DNA from 3 places in the Brevibacillus sp. FW306-2-1A-C05A genome. Region 3 is predicted to be linked to each of the others. Evidence: riboswitches for the same ligand, from Rfam matches in the RefSeq annotation. Region 3 holds a riboswitch; each other region holds the start of a gene.

Region 1 (3,782 bases), on a different contig from region 3:
AGCAAATCGCCTGCCAGCTCGACGCCGTGCTCGCGCAGCATCTGGATGGCGAACAGGCTCGCAGCCAGTCCACCTTTCATGTCTGCTACACCGCGTCCGTACAGCCGTCCGTCTGTGCCACGCGTCAAGGAAAACGGCGGATACGTCCAACTCGCATCGTCGCCGACTTCCGCGACGTCGATGTGCCCGTTGATAATCAAGCTGTTCGCCTGGGCAGAAGCGCTGCCCGGCAGTCGGCCGACGACGTTGTCGTCGCCGGGGTAGACGGTCCAGCGGTCGACCTCAAAGCCGATGGCCGCGAGCCGATGGGCGAGTACCGTTTGCGCCGCGTCGCTGTTTCGCGCTGGCGGACTTACAGTCGGATGGGAAACGAGCTCTGCCAAGAGAGCAAACAACTCTTCTTTGCGCCTGGCAATCGATTCTACCGCTTCTGTCAGTCGGTTCACGCTACTCAATCATCCCTTCGGTCGGACTGCTCGCCGACGCGTAGCGCTTTTTCGCAATCCGTCCCGCGAGGAAGCCTTTGCGCCCCGCTTCCACGCCGAGCTTCATCGCTTCGGCCATCAGCACCGGATTGTCCGCGAGCGCGACTGCCGTATTCAGCAGCACGCCGTCCGCGCCCAGCTCCATCGCTTTCGCGCAATCGGCTGGCGAACCGATGCCCGCGTCCACGATAATCGGCACTTTGGCGTCCTCGATGATGAAGCGGAGGTTGTTTTCGTTCACGATGCCTTGTCCGGAGCCAATCGGGGACGCGCCCGGCATGACGGCATGCACGCCCACTTCCTGCAAACGCTTGGCGAGAATCGGATCGTCGTTGGTGTAGGTCAGCACGATGAAGCCTTCTTCGACCAGTATTTTCGACGCTTCCAGCGTGCCAATCGGGTCAGGCAGCAGCGTTTTCGGGTCGCCGATGACCTCCACCTTAATCATATCGCACAAGCCGGATGCTTTCGCCAGACGGGCGATACGCACCGCTTCCTCTGCCGTATAGGCTCCCGCTGTGTTCGGCAGCAGGGTGAATTTTTTCAGGTCGAGCTGTTCCAAAAAGTTCGGCTCTTGCGGATTTTCCAAATTGAGCCGGCGAATCGCAAACGTCAAAATTTCTGCTTCCGACACCTCGACTGCTTTTCCTTGCGTTTCCAAATCTGCGAATTTTCCGGTCCCGAGCAAGAGGCGGGAGCGAAACTCGTAAGGGCCAATTTTCCATGTATCCATGCTGGTCATCCTCCTCCGACAAAATGAACGATTTCGATGCGGTCTCCGTCTGCAATCGGCGTTTGTTCATACCGGGAGCGGTCGATGATCTCTCCGTTGCGCTCCACGACGACAATCTTCTCTTGCAGGGAATACGAAGCGAGCAAGGCGCGGACTGTGTTGATCTCAGCCGACAGCTCTGCTGTTTTTCCGTTCAGCACAACAACCATTGTATTCCTCCTTCTTGATGGCACCTGTCGAGGGACGAAAAAACGGCCTCCCTCGCTTGCCGGAAGTCACCCCAGTCAAACGGTGGAAGCCGTATATGTATCCCATCGGACAGATGGAAGAAAAAAACCATCCGCCGTGGGATGGTTGAGTTGATCTCATCATCTGGTAGCAGCATTCCGGCAAATACGCCGCAACTGCCGCACCGTGAAATCGATTCATATACCTCTTCCTCCGCTGGCATGACCCAGGTCAGGTTCAACGGTCAGTAACACGCTCGTTACAATCTCAGCCGACGATGCTCGGCCCCCGTTTGGTAGTAAACCTATGAAATTGTCGTACGTTCGAGTATTACAGTACCATTCTATTTCGTGTTTGTAAAGGTTTCCTTGTACATCGCTTCCAGTTCAACCAGGCAGCGCTCGGACCAGGCCGCCATTTTTTTCAGCTTCTCCATTTCCCGCTCCATCGCTTTGCGCACGGACTCCTTGTAGTCCGGCACTTCGCCGTTGTAGCGGATGACGGATGCGGCCGGGGTCATGAATTTTTCCTGGTAGGAGAGCGCTGGGCGCTGGTGGAACAGCGGCACATCCACCTCGTAGGACGTATGCAGGTCGCCCTGCTGCGGGTATTTCGTCACCGCAAGCACCTTGACCAACAGCTTCGTATCGTGAATTTCCAGCACTTCCGCGATATATTCTCCTGTCCGCTGCGTCACGCGAACTTTATCGCCGGGGTTCCAAAACATCGTCGTTTCCTCCTCGCATCATCCATCATGGTAGGGGCCAGGCGTGAACGGCCTTGCCCACAGCTAGTCCGTCAGGCCAGCGACTGGGCAAGCAGCTTGCGGGCGTGCGCCAACACTTCGTCCGCAGCAGGCGCTGGTTGACCGCCGCCCTGCGCCATCGCCGGATTGCCGCCGCCTTTTCCGGCAATCAACGGCAGCGTCTCCTTGATAAGCTGGTTGACGGCGACGTTCACGTCCTGCCCCCGCGCAAACACAAGCTGGGTCTTCTCGTCAGTCGCTGCGGCCAGCAAGCATACGACGTCCGGCGCCTCCGCGACTGCGAGCTGGGCGTACTGCTGCAGTTGCTGGATCGTTTTGTCCGGGAAAACTTGCGCGATGACACGCACAGTTCCCACTTGCTCTGCCACGCCAAGCTGCTTTCGGACTTCGCCTTCCAGCAGTTGCTTTTCGGCGTCGGCGAGCCTTGCTTTCAAACTGTCCCGTTCGGCCAGCACGCGCTCTGCCTGCGCGATCAGCTCCGCCTCGCTGGTCGCAAACCGCTTCGCCAGCTCGCGCACAGCCGCCTGCTTGCGCGTGTAATCCCGCAAAGCCCGCAAGCCGCAGATGAACTCCAGCCGGATGTTTCCGCGATGGCGCTCCCAGCCGAGAATTTTAATCATGCCCACTTCGCCCGTGCGCGCAGGATGTGTGCCGCCGCACGGATTGTAGTCGTACTCGGGGATGATGACGACGCGGACATTTTCCGTGACCGTCGGCTGTTTTTTCAGCGGCAACGTAGCCAGCTCCTCGTCGTCGACAAACCGGGCGATGATCGGATGGTTTTCCAGCACGACCTGGTTGGCCCGCTGCTCGACTGCTTCCCACAAATCCGCTGTCAGCTCATCCAGGCGCACGTCGATCGTCACGCGTTCTTTTCCCAAATGAAACGCGACCGTCTCCGCCCGCGCGACTTCCAGAAACGCGGCGGACAAAATGTGCTGTCCGGCATGCTGCTGCATGTGATCGAAGCGGCGGTCCCAATCGATCTGCCCGACCACTTCCGCGCAGTCCTCCGGCAGCGGAGCTTCCAGCCGATGACGCACCTCGCCCGCTACTTCTTCCACGTCGATGACCCGACATTCTCTGAGCGTGCCCACATCCCCGGGCTGTCCGCCTCCCGTCGGGTAAAACGCCGTCTGGCTCAGCACAGCGTACGGCGTTCCATCCTCTTCCGTACCCTGCCGCAGTACGCGCGCCGAAAACGTTGTCGCATACGCATCTTGATAATAGATTCTGTCTTCCATCTTTGCTCCTTGCCGCCGGAGCGGAAAGCCATTTGCGCTTTTTCCATTCCGGCCATTTTCTCCCGCCAAGGGTGATATTATACTAATAGAATAGAGATCGTGGAGGGATGATCCGTGAACAAAAAAATCTTTACGCTTCAGGAAGCGAACGACTTGTTGCCCTATGTACGTGAAGAACTCTCGTTTTTGCAAAAATCGAAGCGCTCTTTCTACGAAATGTATCAAAAGCGCGAGCAAATCAAAAAGCAGCAGCCCGTTGACGAAGAGGCGCTCTTTTCGGTGGAATGCCAGCTTGAGTTTCTCGAACTGGAAGCGAAGATGCACGT
Region 2 (3,782 bases), on a different contig from region 3:
ACCGGATTTTGCAAAAGCAAGGTTTCCAGAACGTCCATATTTTCTTTATCCTGCTGTCGCCCGAGCTGTATTATAAGGAAGGGCTTCCTTTGCAAGTCAAAGTCTCAGGCTGAAGCGAGCAGGTGAAAAGACCGCCATCCCACTGTCGAGGATGGCGGTCTTTTTTGTGCATAAGCTGCTTATCCAGTACAAGGGGCAATTAAGGCTGGGGCCGAGCCATTGGCGCAGCCAACTTTCCTAGGTGTGGCAGGGAAGCTGTCTAATAATAGAGGCTTTCCGTTTGCAAGCATTTGGCGCAGGTGCGGGCGAGGGGGGTCTCGACGAACTCATGCGCGCACGTTTTTTGCAAATGGGCCAGTTGGCGCTTCAGACGTTCAAGGTCAACCTCCAGGCGCGCGATCTCTTTTCGCAATTGCAACACATCATTCAATCGTCTGCCACCTCCGGGCGCTTATTTGTACAGTTGACTTCCTTGCTCGCGAAATTCGCGGGCTTTTTCTTGCAGGCCCGCTGCGATGGCGGCAGGCTCGATCCGCTCCTGCTCCTGGGCCTGGTGGCGGATGTCGTGCGAGATTTTCATGCTGCAAAATTTCGGGCCGCACATCGAGCAAAAATGCGCGGACTTCGCTGCTTCGGCAGGCAGCGTCTCATCGTGGTATTCGCGGGCGCGCTCGGGGTCGAGCGACAGGTTGAACTGGTCGTTCCAGCGAAACTCGAAGCGGGCTTTGGACAAAGCGTCGTCGCGCTGTTTTGCTCGCGGGTGGCCTTTGGCCAAATCCGCTGCATGAGCGGCGATTTTATAGGCGATGAGACCGTTGCGCACGTCTTCCTTGTTCGGCAGGCCGAGATGCTCCTTGGGCGTGACGTAGCAGAGCATCGCGGTGCCAAACCAGCCGATCATCGCGGCACCGATCGCCGAGGTGATGTGGTCGTAGCCGGGCGCGATGTCTGTCGTCAACGGCCCGAGCGTATAAAAAGGCGCCTCGTGGCAAATCGCTAGTTGTTTGTCCATGTTTTCGCGAATGAGGTGCATCGGGACGTGGCCGGGTCCTTCAATCATCACCTGCACGTCGTGCTTCCAGGCGATTTTCGTCAGCTCGCCGAGTGTCTCTAGTTCGGCAAACTGGGCCTCGTCATTCGCATCTGCAATCGAGCCGGGGCGCAAGCCGTCTCCAAGCGACACGCTGATGTCATACGCCTTGAGAATCTCGCAAATCTCTTCGAAATGCGTGTACAAAAAGTTTTCCTCGTGATGGGCGAGACACCACGCAGCCAGAATGGAGCCGCCGCGCGAGACGATTCCGGTCACGCGCTTCGCGGTCAGCGGAATGTAGCGGAGCAGGACGCCGGCGTGAATGGTGAAATAATCGACGCCTTGCTCTGCCTGTTCAATCAGCGTGTCCCGGTAGACTTCCCAGGTCAAATCCTCCGCTTTGCCGTTCACTTTTTCAAGCGCCTGGTAAATCGGTACGGTTCCGACAGGCACCGGGCTGTTGCGGATGATCCACTCGCGCGTCGTGTGGATGTGCTTTCCGGTCGACAAGTCCATGATCGTGTCCGCGCCCCAGCGCACCGACCAGATCATTTTTTCGACTTCTTCTTCCATTGAGGAGCTGACGGCAGAAGTGCCGATGTTGGCGTTGACCTTGACGTGAAAATTCCGGCCGATAATCATCGGCTCCGCTTCCGGATGATTGATATTGGCGGGAATGATCGCGCGGCCTGCCGCCACCTCAGCCCGGACGAACTCCGGCGTGACGCCTTCGCGGATGGCGATGTACTCCATCTCCGGCGTGATGATGTGACGGCGGGCGTAGTGAAGCTGGGTGACCGTCTTGCCTGGCTTCGCCCGTCTCGGCTGATAGCCTTCGCGCGGGAAAGCGGGCATCTTCCCTGCGCTGTCGGCGTTGCGGATTCCGTCGTCCACAGGCTTTGGCTCGCGGCCGGCATAGCTCTCCGTATCGTCGCGCTCCTCGATCCAGCGCTGGCGCACGAGCGGCAGCCCTTTGTTGATGTCGGCGACATAACCTTCGGCCGTGTATTCGCCGCTTGTGTCGTACACGCGCAACGGCGGGTTTGGCGTGGTGCCGTACAGCCCCTCGGTAGGCGATAGCGCAATTTCGCGCATCGGCACGCGAATGTCGGGGCGGCTGCCTACCTCGTATACTTTGCGGCTTCCGGGAAAAGATGAAATGGATGACATAAAAAAACCTCCTTGGCTTGGTTGCACGAAAGCGCGAACCTTGTAGGGAGGCGAAAGAGGCCCGTCGCGAAAAAACGCCGCATGGGAACATGCGACGCCAGACGCGAGAGTAGAGAAGAGACGGGTATCCGAAAAAAAGATACGCGTCGCTAATCTGTCATATGGACATTCCTCCGCTGGCATTACCCAGTTCAGGTTCAACGGTCGATGGCACAGTACCATCCTCTCAGCCTGGTGATTTCCAAGCTCCCGTGCTTGTTTTTGGTTGTCGTTGCAAGATTAGGATACCGGAGAACAGCCGTGCTTGGCAAGAAAAAGTTTCCAACAAAAATTGCCACAGGGCAACACATTTTCCCCCCCTCTATACTCATGAATCGGACTAAAACTGTTTCTGTAGACCCACACGAATTGCGTCTGGTACGATGAAATTCGAAAAAACGAGAAACTGCTTTTATACGTTCTGTTCTAAGGCTTTGGGCGAATAGGGCGATTGAGATTTTTTGAGGTGATGGAGTGTGGATGTATATTCGGATCTGAAGCAAGGAGAGCGGGGCGCGTGGGTCAGCATTATCGCCTATATTTTCTGCTCGGCGTTAAAAATAGGGGTTGCGGTGCTGACAGGCTCGGCAGCGTTAATGGCGGACGGGCTGAACAACTCGACGGACGTGGTGGCGTCGATTGCCGTGCTGATCGGGCTGCGCATTGCCCGCAAGCCGCCGGATCGCGACCATCCGTACGGCCATTTTCGCGCGGAGACGATCTCTGCCCTGGTCGCGTCGTTCATCATGCTGTTTGTCGGGCTGGAGGTCATTACCGGAGCGATTCCGACGCTGTTTGATACAAACCACACTGCTCCCGACTTGTTGGCAGGCTGGACGGCGCTGGCGACTGCGGTCATCATGCTCGGGGTCTATCGGTACAATCACCAACTCGCCGTGAAAACGAACAGCCAGGCGTTGCTCGCGGCCGCTGCCGACAACCGCTCGGATGCCTTCGTCAGCATCGGGACGTTTGTCGGAGTGGCGGGCGCGCAGTTCCAACTGCATTGGCTCGACCCGCTGGCAGCGCTCGTGGTCGGGGTGATTATTCTGAAGACGGCGTGGGATATTTTCCGGGAGGCGACGCATCGCTTAACAGATGGCTTCGATGAGGGGCAACTGGAGGAGCTGAAGGAGACGATCTTCTCCATTTCCGGGGTGAAAGCGATCAAGGACATCAAGGCGCGTTATCACGGCAGCAGCGTGCTCGTTGACGTCGTGATCCACGTCGATCCGCAGTTGAACGTAGTAGAAAGCCACACCATCACCGAAAATATCGAAGAACGGATGAAACGTGTGCACAAAATCAATACGGTTCACATTCATATCGAACCGGAACAACAGCTCGCAAAAAGATAAGCAAAAAACCTGTCCGCAAATGGGGCAGGTTTTTTTGCGCAGACGTTATCCGGTAAGGCTAAGGCGTCGCCAATGGCTGCGCGCAAGCCAAGTGTTCTGCTTATGGCTTCGCACCGCACCACCAACTGTTCCAACGCCGCTTTACACAGGAGTGGCTTTTTTGCGGCGAAGCGTTTTCGTTG
Region 3 (3,782 bases):
CCATGAACCAAGCGATTCGATTTGATTACTCTAATGCACGCGCCTTTGTGAGACAGCATGAGTGGGAGCAGCTTGCCCCGGCGATCGGGCAGGCGCATGAGATGTTGCACAAAAGAACGGGTCCAGGCAGAGACTATCTCGGTTGGGTTGATTGGCCGCAGAGGTACGACCGCGCTGAATTTGAGCGGATTCGCCAGGTGGCGGCGCGTATCCAGGCTGATTCGGATGTGCTTTTGGTAATTGGAATCGGGGGTTCATATTTAGGGGCGAAAGCTGTACTGGACATTTTGGGCCACAGCTTTTACAATTTGCTGCCGAAGTCGAAGCGGCGTTTTCCGGAAATTTATTTTGTCGGGAACAATATCAGCCCGGTTTATATCTCTCATCTGATGGACGTGCTCGAAGGAAAAGACGTGTCCATCAATGTCATCTCGAAGTCGGGCACGACGACAGAGCCCGCGATCGCTTTTCGGCTGCTGCGCACCTGGCTGGAGAACAAGTACGGCCGCGAGCAGGCGAAGAAGCGCATCTATATTACGACGGACAAAACGCGCGGCGCCTTAAAAAGACTCGCGGAGGACGAAGGGTACGAAAGCTTCGTCATTCCGGACGATATCGGCGGACGTTTTTCCGTCCTGACCGCAGTCGGACTGTTGCCAATCGCAGTGAGCGGGGCCGATCTGGACGCGCTGATGAAGGGCGCGCAAGACGCGAGCGAGCGCTACATGGTCATGGATTTGTACGAAAATCCGTGCTACCAGTATGCGGCGATTCGCAATGCGCTGTACCGCAAAGGCAAAACCGTGGAGCTTCTGGTCAGCTACGAGCCGCAGTTCCGCTTTTTCGCGGAGTGGTGGAAGCAGCTTTTCGGGGAGTCGGAAGGAAAAGACGGCAAAGGAATTTTTCCCGCGTCAGCCGAGTTTTCCACGGACCTGCACTCGTTGGGGCAGTACATACAGGACGGCATGCGGCAGTTGTTTGAAACGGTTGTTACGGTCAACAAGCCCGCCGTCGACGTGACCGTGCAGGAGGACCCGCTCGATGTGGACGGGTTGAACTTCCTGTCCGGCAAGCGGATGGGGTTTGTCAATAAAAAGGCTTTCGAGGGAACGGTACTGGCCCATGTAGATGGCGGCGTACCGAACCTGCTTGTGGAGATGCCAGAGGCGACAGCGTACCATCTCGGCGCCCTGATCTACTTTTTTGAAAAGGCGTGCGGGATCAGCGGCTATTTGCTAGGGGTCAACCCGTTCGATCAGCCCGGGGTGGAGGCGTACAAGGCCAACATGTTCGCCCTTCTGGGAAAACCTGGATTCGAGCAGCAGAAAGCGGAACTGGAGGCAAGATTGCGCGAGAACAAGACGTATTTGACTGTGGAGGAGACAGCGGCGTATTTGGAGCTTCCTGAAACGTTTATTTTGGAAAAAATTCATCAGGGCAAAATCCGCGCTCTCCACGACGGCAACGAGTACATCATCAACAAGGAGCAGTTCAATCACCATCTGGAGGAAATGCGCAAGCTTCGCGAGTTCGAGGAAGCGGCGCGTCACGAGACGGTTCCGGAAAGCTACGATGTGAAAGACGAGGATTAAGCTGAGGATGAAAGCGCAGACCATCTTGTCAGATCGCGCCCAAGAGGACTATACTTGGTGGGTGAACGAAAATAAAAGATCAAGCAACTCGGGGAGTCCTTCATGCGGGGCTGAGAGGATGGAAGCAACGACCGTCGACCCATTGCACCTGATCCGGATCATGCCGGCGCAGGGATACGGTTGCCGGCAAACAGCGCTTTTTTATTTGGTTACGATGCGTATGAAGCCCGCCTTTTCCTGCGAAGGAGAAGGTGGTTTTTTTCATTTTGTCGACTGCGCCAGGGGCTTTTGGCTACAACGGCGCTTTCGAACGGCCCCGAAGAGATTACAACAAGCGAGGAGAGAGAAAAATTGAGCGATTGTCTCGTAGTGGGTGGAGGAATTATCGGATTAAGTCTGGCTTATGAGTTGTCACGAAGAGGAAGGAGCGTCACGCTGGTCGAGCAGGGAGAATGGGGCGGACAGGCGTCTTCTGCGGCGGCGGGGATGCTCGCGCCGTTGAAGGAGTTTACGGCCCCAGGCCCGATGCTCGATCTGGGCATGACTTCGCTGGCCTATTACCCGCAGTGGGCGGCCGAGCTGGAAGAGTTTACCGGAGGGGACGTCCAGCTCAGCCTGGAAGGGCTGCTGACGGTCGCGCTCAACGATGACGAGCAGGCACAGCTTTTGGCGAAGTACCATTGGCAAAAAGAAGCGGGGCACAGCGTCCACCTTTTGACGGAGCGGCAGCAACTGGCTGAGGTGGAGCCGCTTTTGACCGAGCAGGCGCAGGCAGCCATCTACTCTCCGTACGAAGGGCATATCAACAACCGCATGCTGCTGCGCGCTCTGGTGACAGCATGCCGGCTGCAAGGCGTCGCGTTGCACGCAGGCTGTGTCGTGAGCGGCATCGCGGTAAAAGGCGGCCGGGTAGTCGGCGTGGAGAGTTCGCTTGGACCGCTGCGGGCGGAGCAAACGATCATCACGTCAGGCGCGTGGGCGGGCATCATGCTGGAAATGCTCGGCGTTTCGATTCCCGTTCGCCCGGTTCGCGGCCAGATCGCGGCGGTATCCTCCGCAGGCATCCCGCTTCGCACCGTCATTTTTGGCACCTCCGGCTACATCACGCCGAAGAAGGACGGGAAAATCATCATCGGCGCGACAGAAGACGAAAGCGGCTTTCAGCGCGAAGTTACAATGGCGGGCTTGGCCAGCATCCTGAACGGAGTCATGCCGTACGTCCCGGCCTTGCACGGCGCTGCTTTTCTGGAGGCGTGGGGCGGACTGCGGCCAGCTACCGCAGATGGCAAGCCGCTGCTTGGTCCCGTGCCCGGCTGGGACGGGCTTTCGATTGCCGGAGGGCACTTCCGCAACGGCATCTTGCTGTCCCCGGCTACCGCGAAATGGATGGCCGACTACCTGGAAAAAGGCGAGACAGAGCGTCTGACGCCGTTTTTGCCATCCCGCTTTTTGGCAAAAACAGACGAAACGTCGAACAAAATGGGCTAGTCCGAACTGCAAACCCGGTACACCTCCCCATGGGCACCTGTATATGGTAATAAAGAAACACCAGAAGGGGAGGAGTTTCCATGCAGTCTGAAAAAAACCTGTACCAGGCTGACGTCCAGACGGTCAGTCTGATAAAGGATATGCGTGAAAATGTGCACAACATATGCAAAGAACACGTCGAGAAAAAGGTGCGCATTGAAGCGATTGACGGCCAGATTTTTGAAGGCGTGATCGTGGACTTTGACGATCAGAATGTATATGTGGAAGTGGACGATCCCGATGCAGAGGAAGACGACTACGAGTTCGAAGAGGTAGCCAGCCGCAAATCGCATGGAGACTGGGGCATGTACCCGGACTGGACTCCCTACGGCTATCCATATGGCGGATACCAGCCGTTTGGCGATGTCAGTCCGCTTGGCAGCAGCAGCCAGCCGAATCGGCCTCCTGCTGGTCAAGTCAGCCCTTACGCGGACGATTGCTATCCATACGCTCCGATCAGCCCATTCGGCAGCCCGAACCAGCCGTATGGGCAGGTAAGTCCGTTCGGCAGCCCGAATCAGCCGTTTGGGCAGGTAAGCCCGTTCGGCAGTCCGGGTCAACCGTATGGGCAGGTAAGTCCGTTCGGCAGCCCGAATCAGCCGTTTGGGCAGGTAAGCCCGTTCGGCAGTCCGGGCCAGCCATATGGGCAAGTAAGTCCGTTTG

Evidence for each region. A riboswitch is a leader RNA that binds a small molecule or an ion and turns the genes downstream of it on or off. The one in region 3 is predicted to bind thiamine pyrophosphate.
Region 1: another riboswitch for thiamine pyrophosphate. It lies ahead of thiS (sulfur carrier protein ThiS); the one in region 3 lies ahead of thiO (glycine oxidase ThiO).
Region 2: another riboswitch for thiamine pyrophosphate. It lies ahead of thiC (phosphomethylpyrimidine synthase ThiC); the one in region 3 lies ahead of thiO (glycine oxidase ThiO).

The regions. Positions count from the first base shown of each region.
Region 1 covers NZ_JBYSWV010000019.1:43,365-47,146, forward strand. Annotated here, with positions in the region: gene AC3WJN_RS13450 (acetylornithine deacetylase) at 1-455, opposite strand, end outside; gene AC3WJN_RS13455 (thiazole synthase) at 448-1,218, opposite strand; gene thiS (sulfur carrier protein ThiS) at 1,224-1,427, opposite strand; TPP riboswitch at 1,638-1,748, opposite strand; gene kapB (kinase-associated lipoprotein KapB) at 1,790-2,173, opposite strand; gene AC3WJN_RS13470 (alanyl-tRNA editing protein) at 2,245-3,456, opposite strand; gene AC3WJN_RS13475 (DUF2203 domain-containing protein) at 3,571-3,782, shown strand, end outside.
Region 2 covers NZ_JBYSWV010000001.1:242,460-246,241, reverse strand. Annotated here, with positions in the region: gene AC3WJN_RS01295 (DUF1904 family protein) at 1-113, shown strand, start outside; gene AC3WJN_RS01290 (hypothetical protein) at 260-430, opposite strand; gene thiC (phosphomethylpyrimidine synthase ThiC) at 452-2,203, opposite strand; TPP riboswitch at 2,355-2,465, opposite strand; gene AC3WJN_RS01280 (cation diffusion facilitator family transporter) at 2,719-3,600, shown strand; gene ku (non-homologous end joining protein Ku) at 3,742-3,782, opposite strand, start outside.
Region 3 covers NZ_JBYSWV010000015.1:76,351-80,132, reverse strand. Annotated here, with positions in the region: partial or broken gene AC3WJN_RS11695 (glucose-6-phosphate isomerase) at 3-1,352, shown strand; gene AC3WJN_RS11690 (excisionase family DNA-binding protein) at 1,374-1,592, shown strand; TPP riboswitch at 1,672-1,787, shown strand; gene thiO (glycine oxidase ThiO) at 1,944-3,080, shown strand; gene AC3WJN_RS11680 (LSm family protein) at 3,161-3,782, shown strand, end outside.